One region of the Paenibacillus sp. UASWS1643 genome, then DNA from elsewhere that is predicted to be linked to it. Evidence: predicted binding sites of a transcription regulator. Region 1 holds the regulator's gene; each other region holds the start of a gene.
What was found. Region 1 encodes Rex, which represses fermentation and respiration genes when NADH is low (regulators of the CRP and FNR family bind a similar motif). Its sites were predicted from a motif close to TTGTGAAATATTTCACAA; they were not measured.
Positions count from the first base shown of each region.

Region 2: a site for Rex is predicted at 2,453-2,470, ahead of FE296_RS28480 (cytochrome ubiquinol oxidase subunit I). Genes of this name have one in related genera too.
Region 3: a site for Rex is predicted at 2,094-2,111, ahead of nadA (quinolinate synthase NadA). Genes of this name have one in related genera too.
Region 4: a site for Rex is predicted at 1,807-1,824, ahead of pflB (formate C-acetyltransferase). Genes of this name have one in related genera too.

Region 1 covers NZ_VXKZ01000108.1:66,316-70,506, forward strand. Annotated here, with positions in the region: gene dinG (ATP-dependent DNA helicase DinG) at 1-2,016, shown strand, start outside; gene FE296_RS14825 (redox-sensing transcriptional repressor Rex) at 2,230-2,883, shown strand; gene FE296_RS14830 (amidohydrolase) at 2,870-4,177, shown strand.
Region 2 covers NZ_VXKZ01000115.1:941,482-945,672, forward strand. Annotated here, with positions in the region: gene FE296_RS28475 (cytochrome d ubiquinol oxidase subunit II) at 1-1,011, opposite strand, end outside; gene FE296_RS28480 (cytochrome ubiquinol oxidase subunit I) at 1,011-2,375, opposite strand; gene FE296_RS28485 (MFS transporter) at 2,775-4,169, opposite strand.
Region 3 covers NZ_VXKZ01000089.1:17,491-21,681, reverse strand. Annotated here, with positions in the region: gene ftsH (ATP-dependent zinc metalloprotease FtsH) at 1-1,883, shown strand, start outside; gene nadA (quinolinate synthase NadA) at 2,183-3,121, shown strand; gene nadB (L-aspartate oxidase) at 3,157-4,191, shown strand, end outside.
Region 4 covers NZ_VXKZ01000098.1:36,154-40,344, reverse strand. Annotated here, with positions in the region: gene pflB (formate C-acetyltransferase) at 1-1,724, opposite strand, end outside; gene adhE (bifunctional acetaldehyde-CoA/alcohol dehydrogenase) at 2,519-4,191, opposite strand, start outside.

The DNA.
Region 1 (4,191 bases):
CATCTCTTGATCGAAGCAGGAACAGGTACTGGTAAATCTCTGGGTTATCTCTTGCCTGCTATTTACGAAAGTGTGAAGCAAGAACAGAAAGTTATGGTCAGCACGCATACAATCAACCTGCAGGAGCAATTGAGAGAGCGGGACATTCCGATGCTGACTCAAGTGGTTCCGTTCCCGTTTAAGGCTGCTGTATTCAAAGGACGTGGACATTACCTGTGCCTGCGCAAGTTTGAACACAAAATCAATAAACGTGAATTCGCTACACCCAAAGAGGATTATTTCACAGCTGCTCAGATGATTGTCTGGCTTACGCAGACCGAAACCGGAGATGATGAGGAACTTAACCTTAGCGGACGCGGAGGGGACTTCTGGGAGACGGTACAGAGCGAATCTGAGTCTTGTCTGGGAAGATCATGTCCATGGTTCCGCAAATGTTTCTACCATCGTGCCAAACATGAGGCCGGGTTGTCAGATATCGTAATCACCAATCACTCCAAATTATTTACGGATGTGAAAGCCGCGCATCAGCTGCTGCCAGCCTATGAGAGTCTTGTGATCGATGAGGCACATCATCTGGAGGATGTCGCTGGAAAACATCTTGGAATGCATATGAAATATTTCACCTTGGTTCATACACTGACCCGCCTGTTTAAGGACAGTCGTAATGGTCAGCTGCCTATGCTTCGTTCGCAGTTATCCGGGCATGAAAATTCGGTGCAATGGGGCTCCATGGTGGATCAGATGTTCCCGCTCGCTCTTGAAGTTAAGGAGCTGTGGGATCGTATGAGCGATGCCTTGTTCGGTCTGTTGCCTGAACGAAGTGATGCTTCACCGGGAGAGACGGGGCAATTTTCCCTGCGTCTGAAAGCATCTCAGAAACCTGCGAAATGGCAGGAGTTGCAGGATCTGGAGAACCAGATCTATGTGACTCTGGGGGATTTGGTCCGCAAAGGGGACAAATTGCTGCTTGAGGTGAAAGAGGATCAGGATGATTATCAATCGGATAGTCTGATCACGGACATTACAGGACTGCTGAAAGATCTGACCACATTGAAGGAGAATCTGCGTTTCTTCATGCGTATGGATGATGTCAAAACGGTGTACTGGATGGAAGCAAGCGGTCAGTTCCGCAGCAAATCTCTTCAGCTGTATGCTGTACCTGTAGATGTCAGTGCACAACTTAAGGATTTGTTCTTTGATAAAAAGAAAAGTGTTGTGCTTACATCGGCTACGCTCTCTGTAGATAAGTCATTCCAGTTCATGATTGAACAGCTTGGCTTGCAGGAAGCTTCCGAGAATAATCGGTTATTAACGTCGATGCTGCCATCACCTTTCAACTATCGCGATCAGGCACTTCTGGTGATTCCGCGTGATTTCCCGAGTGTGAAGGGCAGTGTGGGTGATGCGCACTTTGTCAATATGCTGGTGCAATCACTCGCAGAGACCGCAATTGCCACGCGTGGACGCATGATGGTTCTGTTTACTTCATACAAGATGTTGCGGCAGGTCTATGATCCACTGAAGGAGGCGCTATCTGGTAACGACATCTCGTTGCTTGGGCAAGGCGTTGACAGTGGAAGTCGTTCCAAATTGACACGCAGGTTCCAAGATGCCAAAGCTACGGTACTTCTGGGTACAAGCAGCTTCTGGGAGGGTGTAGATATCCCGGGAGAGGCGCTAACCTGTCTCGCTATTGTGCGACTGCCTTTCCAGCCACCGAATCATCCGTTGGTGGAAGCCAAGAGTGAGTTGCTTCAGGAACAGAAGAAAAATCCGTTCATGAAACTGTCCGTGCCGCAAGCGGTCATTCGTTTCAAGCAGGGATTTGGACGGTTGGTGCGTACAGCGAAGGACAGAGGAATTGTCATTGTTTATGATACACGGGTGATTGAAGCGTACTATGGTAAATTCTTTTTATATTCTTTGCCTGGTCCCAAAATGGAGCATATGCTGACGGAGCAAATGGTTCCACGAATTACCGAGTGGTTGGAAAAACCTGTTAATGAACAAGAATAATGGTTGTTTTGTTCGTTATATCATTGCATGACACTATCGTTTGGCGTTAAACTTTATTAGATATTTCCGTATCCGATTAAAGCAGTTGCACGTAAGAACTTATAACCTAAATTACAAGGAGCATTCTGTATACAACGTCTATCTTTGAATTTATACAGAATGCTCATCTTTTCATCTATTATTTTATCGTGGCCTTGGTAAGGGGGAGCAAGAATGAAATCGGATAAAATTTCGGAAGCGGTGGTACGACGTCTGCCTGTATACTTGCGTTATTTGAACGAGTTGCATCAGCGTGAGGTGGCTACTGTTTCTTCTCAAGAGCTTGGACAGAGGCTGGATCTGAATCCGGCCCAAATTCGTAAAGACCTGGCTTACTTCGGTGATTTTGGTCGTAAAGGGATCGGGTATGATGTATCCTATTTGATCGAGAAAATTCGTCACATTCTCAAAATTGATCAGCAAATTAATGTAGCTCTGGTAGGAGCGGGTAATCTCGGTCAAGCCTTGTCCAACTACAACGCATATCTGAAAGACAACATGAAGATTGTTGCTGTATTTGATGCATATGGACCGAAGATTGGTAGTCAAATTAACAGTTTGACGGTAAAACCAATGAATGAATTGACGGAAGCGGTTAAAACAGAAAACATCCGCATCGGAATTATCACGGTTCCGGATACGGAAGCCCAAAATGTAGCCGATCAGCTTATTGAATCCGGAATCGAAGCGATTCTTAATTTTGCACCAACCATTCTAAAAACACCGCCGCATATCCGCATTCACCATGCTGACTTTACAACGGATCTGCTTAGTTTGGCCTATTACTTGGAGACTGGAAAGGACGACGAGGAAGATGACAACAAATAGATGGGTAATTCACAACGGCAAATTTGCCGTTAATGAAGGCGGCACAACATGGAACGTGGTTCAAGGATACATGGTTGTTGAGGATGACAAGATTGTGCATATTGGTGAGACATTGCCGGATGGAGACAAAAATTGTACCAAAGTGGATGGAAAAGGACTGTTCTTCCTGCCGGGTCTGATCAATACGCATGGTCATGCAGCAATGTCGTTGCTCAGAGGGCACGGAGACGATCTTGCGTTGCAAGTATGGTTGCAGGAAAAAATGTGGCCGATGGAAGCGAAAATGACTTCACAAGACGTATATTGGGGAACTTCGCTATCGGTGCTTGAAATGTTGAAAGGCGGAACTACAGCTTTCCTGGACATGTACGATCACATGGATCAAGTTGCCAAAGTTGTGGAGCAATCCGGCGTTAGAGCAGCACTGGCACGTGGTGTAATCGGGCTGTGCTCGGAAGAAGAGCAACTGCGGAAGCTGGAGGAGTCGGCAGCGTTTGCACGTGAGTGGAATGGACAGGCAGATGGTCGCATTACAACCGTAATCTCGCCACACGCCCCATATACATGCCCTCCTGACTACATAGAGAAGCTTGTACAGGTCGCGAATGACCTGAACCTTCCTCTCCATACACATATGTCTGAAACGCTTCGTGAAGTGGAGCAGAACGTGGCTGATTATGGACTGCGTCCTGTGGCACATCTGGAGAAACTGGGCTTTTTCTCTCGTCCATCCCTGGTTGCACATGCGGTGCATCTGAATGACGAAGAGATTGAAATTTTGGCCCGTCATGATGTGGCTGTATCCCATAACCCGGGAAGTAACCTGAAACTCGCTTCCGGTGTTGCGCGGGTACCTGCGTTACTGAAAGCAGGAGTTACCGTGTCACTCGGAACAGACGGACCGGCAAGCAACAACAACCTGGATATGTTCGAGGAAATGAGACTGGCTGCATTGATCCACAAAGGTGTATCTGGTGACCCGACGGCTGTGCCAGCAGGCGAAGCGTTACTCCTGGGAACGTCATACGGTGCCAAATCCATTTTCTTGAACAATACCGGAGCACTTGAGGTCGGCATGAAGGCTGATTTTATCGCTCTTGACATTGAACAGGCACATTTCTATCCACATACAGACCTGATCTCACATACGATCTACTCGGCTTCTGCCAAAGATGTTGAGCACGTATGGGTGGATGGAAAACAAGTGGTCAAACACGGCGAATGTCTGACGCTGGATGAAGAACGCATTTTGCGTGAGTCTCAATTGGCATTTGATGGTCTGCTTGCTCGTTAATTGCAGGACAGAGC
Region 2 (4,191 bases), on a different contig from region 1:
TTTTTTCCCTTTCACATAATCCGCATCAAACAGGAACAGTTTGAAGACCAGAATAAGAGAAGGAATTAACAGGCACAGCCCACCGATAAACACAACCACTAGCGCAAAACCCATTGCTGGCGGTGTGGCACTGCTCTGAATCGTGATGAATGGATCAAGAATATAAGGATACTGCCCAATGCCGTAAGCGAAAAAGGCTGTGAAAAATTGCAGCATGATACATATAAAAGCTAATCCGTAACGACGACCGTTATATAACAGCCACATGGCAATCATGAAAAATGCAACGGATAGCGCCAGCAGCCACCATAAATCCATCATGTTTTGAAAATGACGCTCATTGTGTTGACCCAAATATATAAATGCAGTCAGCGCGAGAATAATGGTCGGTGTACTCCAGAACAAAGCATAATTGCGCATTAGCTTCAATGCCGAATGATCCTCTGCCCGAGATGCATAAAATGTCAGAAATGACCCGCTAATGAACAATACCGACACGATGGCTAGACCAACGATGCTCCACGATAACGGATTGGTGAACAGCGCCCAATAATCCAGGGAAACCGTCTCCCCATGCTTCAGAATAAAGCCACCTTCAGACAGGGTCAGTGCCACTGACAATGACGCTGGAATAAGCAACCCGGTAGCTCCGTATAAAAACAGATATACGATGTTATTTTTGGAACCATAATTCTCAAAGGCGTAGAATGACCCACGAATGGCAAGCAAAATGACGGCTATACTTCCCGGAACAAGCAGCGCGGAGCCATAATAGTAAGCAGTATCCGGAAAGAATCCAACGATGCCAATATAGAAAAAGACAAAAAATACATTGGTGATCTCCCAGACCGGTGATAGATAACGGGAGATCAGACGATTAATCAGGTGATCCTGCTTTGTCAGGCGTGCATAAAAGGCGAAGAAACCTGCTCCAAAATCAATGGAAGCTACAATAAGATAGCCGTACAAGAACAGCCAGAGAACGGATATACCAATCAATTCATAACTCATCAGGCCTGATCCCCTTTCTTGGCTGATTGATCATGCTTCTCTTTCAACCATTTCTCCATCTCAAGCTCAGCGGGATTATTATTGAACAGACGTCTCAATACGAGAACACAGATGACGCCGAGCACGATGTATAGAAGCAAGAAGACGAAAAACAAAATTCTTACACTCGGTGAAGAAGTAGCGGCCTCTTCCACTCGCATATAACCTCGGATGATCCATGGCTGCCGACCGATCTCTGCATAGAACCAACCCATCTCAACGGCCAGAAAAGCGAGCGGTGCACTGAGCGCAACCATACGAAGCATCCACTTGTTAAACTGATTTCGTCTCTTCCAGAACACAAACAGGAAGTACAGACTGGATATAGCGAGTAGAGCGAAACCTATTCCAGCCATTAGATCGAACAAGTAATGCACAAGTAAGGGTGGATGCTCATTAGATGGAAATTCATTCAGCCCGGTTACCTCGGCGTTAAAGTCTCCAAAGGCAAGAAAGCTAAGCACTTTCGGCAAATGAAGTGCGCCTATGATTTCATGTTCAGCATTCAGCCATCCTAATAAAATAAGATCTGCGCCGCTTTCCGTCTCGAAATGCCACTCGGCAGCTGCGAGCTTCTCCGGCTGATGTTCAGCCAAAAACTTGGCAGATACATCCCCAGCTAAGGAATTTAATAAACTGAATACCAGAACAACGGCCATCATGAGGTTCAGGCCTTTTTTGTGGTAGGCAGACACCCCTTTTCTCAACATCGCAAAAGCTGCAATTCCCGCTAACAGAGCAGCTCCTGTCAGATAAGCCGAGCTTAATACATGAAATACTTTGGAGAACGTCGCCGTATTCAGCATCGCTTGTACAGGATTCACTGCCAAGAATTGACCTGCTTCCATGACAAAGCCTTCAGGCTGGTTCATGAATCCGTTCACTGTTGTAATAAAAACAGCAGACATGCCTGCCCCGGCGACAATCGGAATGGTCAGCAACCAGTGGATATACGGATTTTTGAACCGATCCCACGTGTACAGATAAATGCCAAGGAAGATGGCTTCAAAAAAGAACGCGAATACTTCCATAAATAGTGGCAGTGCAATAACATTCCCGGCCAATTTCATAAAATTCGGCCACACCAGGGCCAATTGCAGCGATATCGCTGTACCTGTGACAACACCAACCGCCACAGATATGACAAATCCTCTGGACCACCTCTTTGCCATAAGTATGTAATGGTGATCTTTCTTCCGAATGCCGATGAACTCTGCAATAGCAATCATCAAAGGCACACCAACACCAAGCGTTGCAAAAATCACATGGAATCCGAGTGTCAAACCTGTCACCAGCCTGCTCCATAACACCGTATCAATAGCCATTCTTTGTGTTGTCTCCTTTCAAACTCTGTTCAATTTAGAAACATTCAATATCAGCTTTGGCTAAACTCAATGCAAAGTTGCGAAAAATTTCACAAAGTTAGGTATGACGATATCTTGCCACACCTATAATGCGTTTACTCCTGTAGGCCCCCGATAATAGCAAGCATTGGATGCCAATTAAAATCTGATATTGATGCACTTAAAGTACTAACCAAGCCTATTAATCAAAATTATTATATATTTATTTTTACCTAATTCAATCAAAGTCACGTCTTCTACCCTAAACGTTCAAGAAAGGATCAACTCTTTCTAACAACTTGGTGAAAAATAAAAAACACACCCAATGGAGCTATTGATTCATTGGGTGTAAACGTGCTATTGCACGGAAGATTCTCTATTTTACTTGCTTACTTGCTCCGGACTCACCGCACCTGCCTCGCGACGTACGCTCATGATGATTAGTGATGCAGCTAATACCATAAGGATGATTCCAAGCATCTGAAATCCTGTCACATTAAATGTATCTCCCATGACAATCCCAATTAATAACGACGATAAGATGGTCCCCAGGTAGCGTGATGTATTAAAAATACCCGATGCGACTCCGATCATTTCTTTGGGTGTGCTTTTGAACAGGGCAGCTTGCATGCCGACCGCGTTTAGGCCGTTACTTATTCCAAATAAAGCCAAGGCAACAATGATTATGAAGATTGGAGAAGTTTCATTCATAACAACGATCAATATAGAGCCAAATGTCATTAAAGAAGCGGATACGATCAGAGCTGGCCGTGATCCTGATCTGTCAATCCAGCGCCCTGCGATCGGAGCAATAATGACTGAACATAACCCCAAAGCTAGCATACTCATTCCTGTATGAACTTCGTTGAGATGACGTACCTGCTTCAAATACGTAGGAACTCCAAAAAAAAGTGCGTAAAACAGGATGTTCACCAGCATGTATTGCACATTCACCCAAGTCATCTCGGGATATGAGGCAAACGTTCGCAGAGGAATAAAAGGCGTGGCTGCTTTTAATTCATGTCGGATAAACATGACGAGTGCGATTAACCCGATCCCCCCTGTCAGCAGATGCCATGTTGAAATATCTCCTGTGGAATTTACTGATAGTAAACCGATGAGCAGAGTCACCAAAGCTACCGTAAACATCAGGATACCTGGTGCGTCAATTAACGCAAGCCATTGCCGAATGGACATGTGACCAGAGATAGACGGAGATTGCTCGTCCTTCGGGATTGTTTTCCAGGCGAACCAAAAACTTGCCAAGACAAATGGAATATTAACGAAGAATATGCTGTGCCAGTCCCACCAATGAATCAATACTCCACCAATAAAAGGTCCAACTGCAGCCGCTCCTGAAAGGAATATAGCCAAGGTCGACAAGGCGGTGGCTTGTTTTTCAGTCACGTTAATTCTGACAATGGCCATTCCGACGGCCACCATCATGCTTGTGCCAATCGATTGAACGATTCGGAATACGATGAGCCATGAAAAGCTGGGAGACCATGGAGCTAACATGGACGATACAAAAACAATAACAAGACCCATGAGGAAGATCTTCCTGCGGCCAAACAAATCACTACACTTGCCCATGACGGGTTGAGCGACAGCACTGGCAATATAAAATGATAAAATAATCCACGAAATGGCTGTAAAATTAAGTTGATACACTTGTTGTAATCTTGAAATAGCCACAGAAATCATGGAGGAATTCAACGGGTTCAACATAATTCCGAGTCCAACAGCTAACATCAATCCGTTATTTCGAACGTTCATCGGTGCATCACTCCTTCTTCTG
Region 3 (4,191 bases), on a different contig from region 1:
AATTCAACGGTCAAACGTATCTCGTGACCGGTCAATACAAGAAGGCACCTGATGGCGCCAAATCAGAAAATTTCTCAACGTATATTCCTCCTACGGATGAGGCAATTAGTGAGCTTGTAGCTGCAAGTGAAACTAACAATTTCCAATATCATCAGGAGCCAATGAAAGGTGACAGCATCTGGTTGACGTTGCTGACTTCCTTTATTCCTTTGATCATTATGTTCCTGCTGTTCTTCTTCCTGTTTAATCAGGCTCAAGGCGGCGGCGGTAAAGTAATGAACTTTGGTAAAAGCCGTGCTCGTCTCTACAACGAAGAGAAGAAGCGGGTTACATTTGAAGATGTTGCGGGTGCTGACGAAGAGAAACAGGAACTTGTTGAGGTTGTAGACTTCCTCAAGGACCCTCGTAAATTCGCAGCAGTAGGTGCACGGATTCCTAAGGGCGTATTGCTCGTAGGGCCTCCAGGTACCGGTAAAACATTGCTCGCTCGTGCCGTAGCTGGTGAAGCGGGTGTACCATTCTTCACTATTTCAGGTTCCGACTTCGTGGAAATGTTTGTCGGTGTCGGTGCATCACGTGTACGTGATTTGTTTGAAAATGCGAAGAAAAATGCCCCATGTATCATCTTTATCGATGAGATTGATGCTGTAGGACGTCAGCGTGGTGCTGGTCTCGGTGGTGGTCACGATGAACGTGAACAGACACTCAACCAGTTGCTCGTTGAGATGGACGGATTCGGAGTTAATGAAGGTATTATCATCATAGCCGCAACGAACCGTGCAGATATTTTGGACCCTGCCTTGCTGCGTCCTGGACGTTTTGACCGTCAAATTACGGTTGACCGCCCTGACGTAAGAGGTCGTGAAGCTGTCCTGAAAGTACATTCCCGTAATAAACCACTGACCAAAGATGTGAAGATGGATATTATCGCGAAGCGTACAACAGGTTTCTCTGGTGCGGATTTGGAGAATCTCTTGAACGAAGCGGCATTGCTTGCAGCCCGTCGTAACCGTAAAGATATTTCCATGAAGGAAGTTGACGAAGCGATTGACCGTGTCATCGTTGGTACGGAGAAGAAAAGCCGTGTCATCAGTGATCGCGAGAAACGAATCGTTGCTTATCACGAAGCAGGTCATACCATTGTAGGATACTTCCTTGAACATGCTGATATGGTACATAAAGTGACCATTATTCCGCGCGGACGTGCGGGTGGATATGTAATCATGTTGCCAAAAGAAGACCGTATGCTGGTTACCAAGCAGGAATTGCTGGATAAAGTAACCGGACTCCTCGGAGGTCGTGTAGCTGAGGAATTGTTCATCGGAGAAATTGGTACTGGTGCATACAGTGACTTCCAGCAAGCGACAGGTATTGTTCGCAGCATGGTTATGGAATACGGTATGAGTGAGAAATTGGGACCTATGCAATTCGGAAGTTCACAAGGACAGGTATTCCTTGGTCGGGATATCGGCCATGAACAGAATTACTCGGATTCCATTGCTTACGAGATTGATCAGGAAATGCAGCGCTTTATCAATGACTGTTATGAGAAGTGTAAGGACTTGCTTGTTAAACATTCAAAAGAGATGCACCTGATCGCTCAAACTTTGCTTGAGGTAGAGACTTTGGAAATGGATCAGATCAAGCAATTGATCGAAACAGGTTCTTTGACTCCAAAAGCAGAGAATGACAATGATGGTGAAGGCACACCAACTGAAGGCGGAGAGCCAATCATCGACACCATCGGTGATGTGCGTGTTCGTATTCAAGGTAAAGATGAAACGCCTGAGCCACCAGCCGGAGATATTCCAAACGAAGCTCCGAATCTGGAAAAAGGTAATAATAATAACCCGGATGATGGCGGAACTAAGCCAACGTCTTAATGCACAATACATCTGGCTATGATAGCAGGTGAAATCAAGAGAGCCCTCGAGGCTCTCTTTTTTTATCCATTATTTTAAAAGAGGATAGATAAAGATAAACGGGAGTTAGATGGCGAACCAGTTAGTAAACAGGTGGTTACAGCGCTGTTCCGGGCCTTTTTCATTTATTGACAGAGTCGTGAACGTTGTGTAAATTAGTTGTTAAACCGCTTGTGATTCGTTTCTCAAGCGAAGATAACGACTTAGGTTAGCCCACGAAACAGCGCATGACGCTGTCCCGATAAAGGAGAGGATCACAGGTGGAAGCTCTGGCTTTAGAGCGCAAGGCTGAGATGAACCGCGAGCTGCGTGAGCGGCTTATGGAGTTGAAGAAGGAACGTAATGCCATTATTCTTGCCCATTATTATCAACGTGACGAAGTACAGGAGGTTGCCGACTTCCGTGGAGATTCGTTTCTGTTAGCCCAGAAGGCAGCACAAACCGATGCGGATGTGATCGTTTTCTGTGGTGTTCATTTTATGGGTGAAAGCGCTAAAATTCTGGCGCCAAACAAAACAGTTATTATCCCGGATGAACGTGCCGGCTGCCCAATGGCAGATATGGTGAATGTGGACGGACTACGCAAATTAAAAGCACAACATCCTAATGCCAAGGTGGTTACGTATATCAATTCCTCGGCTGAGATCAAAGCAGAGACTGACATCTGTTGTACATCGGCCAACGCAGTCCGGGTTATTCAATCGGTGGATTCCGACGAAATTATCTGGGTACCGGATAAAAACCTGGGACATTATGTGCAGCAGCATACAGACAAGAAAATGATTATCTGGGAAGGTTACTGCAACACTCACGATATGCTTACAGTCAAAGATGTGGTAGAGATGAGAGCCAAGCATCCAAATGCAGAGTTTGTTGTCCATCCAGAGTGTCGCCCTGAGGTTGTAGAAATGGGTGATTTTGTAGGCAGCACAACAGCTATTCTGGAGTATTGCAAAAATTCATCAGCGAAGGAATTTATCGTAGGTACCGAAGATGGTACAGGATATCAGCTTCGTCTGGATAGTCCGGATAAACAGTTCCACTTTGCTACCAAGTTCCTCGTATGTCCCAACATGAAGGTGAACAACTTGAAGAAACTGGTGAAATGCCTGGAAACGATGAAGCCTCAAATATACGTGCCCCCAGCCGTTGCCGACAAAGCCAGAGAATCACTAGAGCGCATGTTGTTGGTAAAGTAGGATGCGCTACTCTTGCTCCAAGACAGGTGAATAACATGATACCGCAATATTTAGTTGATTTTGATCTGTCTGCGCTACCCATGGTAGAGACGGATGTACTGGTTATAGGCTCAGGGATTGCTGGTTTGTTTACTGCCATTAAGGCAAGTGAACAACAACGTGTATTAATGATCACGAAGAAGTCATTACTTGAAAGTAACACCAGATATGCGCAGGGAGGCATCGCTGCGGTTATTGCAGAGGATGATTCACCTGCTTACCACTTGCAGGACACACTTGTAGCAGGAGCGGGCTTATGCCGCTCCGAAGCGGTAGAGGTATTGGTGAATGAGGGTCCGGACGGAGTGAAGGAACTGATTCGTTTGGGTACTTTATTTGATCTGGAGAACGGCGAGTTGGCGTTGACGCAGGAAGGTGCGCATAGCCACCGCCGTATTTTGCATGCCAACGGAGATGCGACGGGATATGAGATTGTACGTGCGCTTGCTGTTGAAGTGAATGAACATCCCGGGATTGAAGTATGGGATGAGCATTTTGTTGTTGACCTGATTACAGATCGAGATCGAGGGCAATGCATTGGCGCTCTGGTTCAGAAGGATGACGGATCGCAAGTGTTCGTGAAGGCACGGGCAACTGTTCTTTGCTCTGGTGGGGCAGGACAACTGTACCGATACACGACGAATCCGGATGTAGCTACTGCCGATGGTGTAGCCATGGCCTATCGGGCTGGGGCTATTGTTCGTGACATGGAATTTATCCAATTCCACCCCACCTCTCTTTGTTACCCGGGGGCCCCGCGGTTCCTTGTGTCAGAAGCCGTACGCGGCGAAGGAGCATATTTGCGCAATGTGATGGGCGAGCGCTTTATGGATCGTTATCATGCCCAGCTTGAACTGGCCCCACGCGATATCGTGGCACGAGCGATTGTTAGTGAGATGGAGTCCACCAACAGTACCTTTGTGTACTTGGACATTACACATGAACAGCCAGAGATGATCAAGCATCGGTTCCCTACCATATATGAGACTTGTATGCGTTATGGATTAGACATGACAACGGACTGGATTCCC
Region 4 (4,191 bases), on a different contig from region 1:
GCAATGCTGTCTACGCTGTCTTCATTGTTACCGTAACAAGGAAAGTCTCCTTCGATTTCAAAATCAACAGCGATGCCTTGTTCGTTACGAATTGGTTTTACTTTGGCATATTTGATTGCACTCAGTGAATCTGCTGTAACCGAGAGACCGGCTATACCACAAGCCATCGTACGTACAATGTCACGGTCATGTAATGCCATTTCGATACGCTCATAGCTGTATTTATCGTGCATGTAGTGAATGACGTTGAGGGTGTTCATATACAGTTTCGCCAGCCACTCCATCATTGGTTTGAAGCGTTTCATAACCTCATTGTAATCCAGCACTTCGCTAGTGATGGCAGGATACTCAGGTCCAACTTGTGCTCCGGATTTCTCGTCACGACCACCGTTGATCGCATACAGGAGAGCTTTTGCCAGGTTGGCACGAGCGCCGAAAAATTGCATTTGTTTCCCGATCTTCATCGCCGACACACAGCATGCAATACCGTAATCGTCACCGTAGATTGGACGCATCAGATCATCATTTTCATACTGGATTGAGCTGGTTTCGATGGATACTTTGCTGCAATAATCTTTGAAAGCTTCTGGAAGTTTCGTTGACCAGAGAACAGTCAAGTTCGGTTCTGGTGCAGGACCCAGGTTGTGCAGTGTATGCAGGAAACGGAAGCTGTTTTTGGTTACACGTGTTTCACCATTCACAGACATACCGCCGATGGACTCAGTCACCCATGTCGGATCTCCACTGAACAGTTCGTTGTAATCCGGTGTGCGCAAGAATTTGACAATCCGCAGTTTCATTACGAAATGGTCAACCAATTCCTGAGCCTGTTCTTCGGACAAAATACCTTCTTGCAGGTCACGTTCAATGTAGATATCCAGGAAAGAAGATACACGTCCCAGTGACATCGCAGCACCGTTTTGTTCTTTGATCGCAGCAAGATAACCGAAGTACAACCATTGGAATGCTTCTTTTGCTGTAGTCGCTGGCAAGGAAATATCGAACCCGTGCATTTCGCCCAATTGTTTCAATTCTTGCAATGCACGAATCTGTTCAGACAATTCTTCCCGCAGACGAATGACATCTTCATCAATAACATCAACTTCGAGTGCGTTCAATTCACCTTTTTTGTTACGAATCAGGAAGTCTACCCCGTACAAAGCTACACGACGATAGTCACCGATGATCCGGCCACGGCCGTAAGCATCTGGCAGACCTGTAATAATCCCTGCTTTACGCGCTGCACGCATATCGGAAGTATAAGCATCGAATACACCCTGGTTATGTGTTTTGCGAATGTTTGTAAATATATCAATGACGCCTTGAGGCAATTCGAAGCCATATGCTTCACATGCATCAATCATCATCCGGATTCCGCCTGTTGGTTGAATGGAACGTCTGAATGGAGCATCCGTCTGAACGCCGACAATCTGTTCTTTGGATTGATCCAGATAACCTGGTTGGTGAGAAACAATAGTCGCTGGTGTGTTCACATCAACATCAAGGACACCGCCGTTATCCCGTTCCTTTTTGGTCAGATCAGATACGATCTCCCACAATTCTTTGGTATTCTGGGTTGCACCTGCTAGGAATGCTTCATCACCGTAATACGGAGACAAGTTGTGTGCCAGAAAATCATTCACATCTACGGATTTGGTCCATGTTCCTTTGGTAAAGTTTCTCCAGCCTGTTTGTTGTTTGACATCTTTTTCAATCACCGACATCGTAATCCCTCCACTAATTTGGATTTCTGGACACATAACATCTTGCTTTATTCGTAGCATTGTGTGCCCAGAGCCGCGATTAATGTGAATTGTTTCACATAAACCGGAACATGTTCTCTCTACTTGGGAACCGGAACCGCGGAATGAATGTTTTTCTTACATTTTCAGTATACGACTTGAGGCTTTCACCATCTGTGATTTTTGTCACAAAGTCAGTGAACTAACTCACTCCACCTGTGCTGTGTCCCATTGAACCCTATTTAGTTTCACACTTAGCCACTCCGCGGGCAGAACAACTTCCGATCGCTGTTATCCCCGGATTTTTTCAATTTTATATTTCAAAGGGGAAAATCCGGGGATAAAGGCGAACGCTCCGCTTCTTCAGTTTTTTCTGCCCTCTCCGTTATTGTGTGAACATCTGGCTCAAACGGTCACATCACGGATTCCGTGTAACCTCTTTAGAACCCTTTTGCTCCTCTATGCTCGGAGCAAATCAAATCTTAAAATAAATCCTGAAAAACAGGTGCTTCGCTCTTCTGTTTTTCTGCCCTCTCCGTTATTGTGCGAACATCTGACTCAAACAGCCACGTCACGGATTCCATGCCACCTCTTTAGAACCCTTTTGCTCCTCTATGCTCGGAGCAAATCAAATCTTAAAATAAATCCTGAAAAACAGGTGCTTCGCTCTTCTGTTTTTCTGCCCTCTTCGTTATTGTGCGAAAGACGGCAATCGGGGCTCCCCTCTCGGGGAACCCTGATCTTCTTGCCGTAAGGCACGCTTCATTCTAGATTCTTTATTCAAACTTTCCGTAGAAAGCGTTGCGGTACACATCAGCCAGTTCAGTTACCAGCGGCAACTTTGGATTGGCGGTTGTACATTGGTCTTCGAAGGCACGGTCAGCCAGATAATCTACATGTGCTTCGAAGTCTTTGGCATCAAATCCGATTTCCTGGAACGATTCTTCAATGCCCAATGTTTTGTTCAGTTTGCGAATGGCATTGATGAGACTGGTTACGCCTTCTTCTGTCGTGCGAGCAGGCAATCCCAAGATGCGGGCAATTTCAGCATACCGCTCATCCGCTACAAAGTGCGAATATTTCGGGAACGATGCGAATTTAGTCGGTTTTTTTGCGTTGTAACGAATGACGTGTGGCATCAGGATTGCATTGGTGCGTCCGTGTGCGGTGTGATACTGACCGCCCCATTTGTGCGCCAAGCTGTGGTTAATACCCAGGAATGCGTTGGCAAACGCCATACCGGCAATCGTGGAAGCATTATGCATTTTCTCACGTGCCAGTTTATCTCCTTGCAGCGCAGATTGCTCCAGGTATTGGAATACCAGCTGGATTGCTTTGATCGCAAGTCCATCCGTGTAATCATTTGCCATAACAGATACATAAGCTTCAATCGCATGCGTCAGTACGTCCATACCTGTATCGGCAACGGCTGTTCTAGGCAGGGAGTATACGAACTCCGGATCGACAATCGCTACGTCTGGTGTCAGCTCATAGTCGGCCAATGGATATTTGGTGTTACCTTGATTTTTATCTGTGATAACCGCGAACGATGTCACTTCAGAACCTGTACCGGATGTGGTTGGAATCGCTACAAATTTCGCTTTTACGCCGAGACGTGGATATTTGTAGATCCGTTTGCGGATATCCATGAATTTTTGTTTCAGATCGTTGAAGTCCGTGTCCGGATATTCATAGAACAACCACATAGCTTTGGCAGCATCCATCGGTGATCCACCGCCGAGTGCGATAATGCAGTCTGGTTGGAAACGGCGCATCATTTCGGTTCCGCGGTCTACCGTTGTTGTGGATGGATCTGGCTCAACATCGGAGAACACTTCGATCGCTACTGGCATTTGGCGTTGACGCAGATAGTGTTCTACTTTTTCAACATATCCAAGTTTCACCATCATGGCATCCGTAATAATCGCCACACGTGTGATATCAGGCATTTTGGCAAGATACTGTGTTGCCCCTTTTTCGAAGTAGACTTTGTTCGGCACTTTGAACCATTGCATATTCACGGTACGGCGAGCCACCCTTTTCACATTGATTAAGTTCACAGCGGTTACGTTGGAAGAAGTCGAGTTACGTCCGTATGATCCGCATCCCAGTGTCAATGATGGCATGTTTGTGTTGTAGATATCCCCGATGGCACCGTGTGTGGATGGTGAGTTCACAATAATCCGTCCAGTTTGCAGACGATCTGCGAATTTGCCAATCACTTCTTCATTTGTGGAGTGGATAACCGAGGAGTGACCCATGCCGCCAAAAGCAACCACTTCTGCTGCACGCTCAATGCCCTCTGCTGCCGTTTTAACTTTGTAACAAGCCAGTACCGGGCTTAATTTCTCAGCCGACAATGGGAATTTCGTACCTACTCCTTCAATCTCGGCCACGAGAATTTTGGTGCCTGCTGGAACTTCAATTCCGCACAACTTCGCAATGCTCA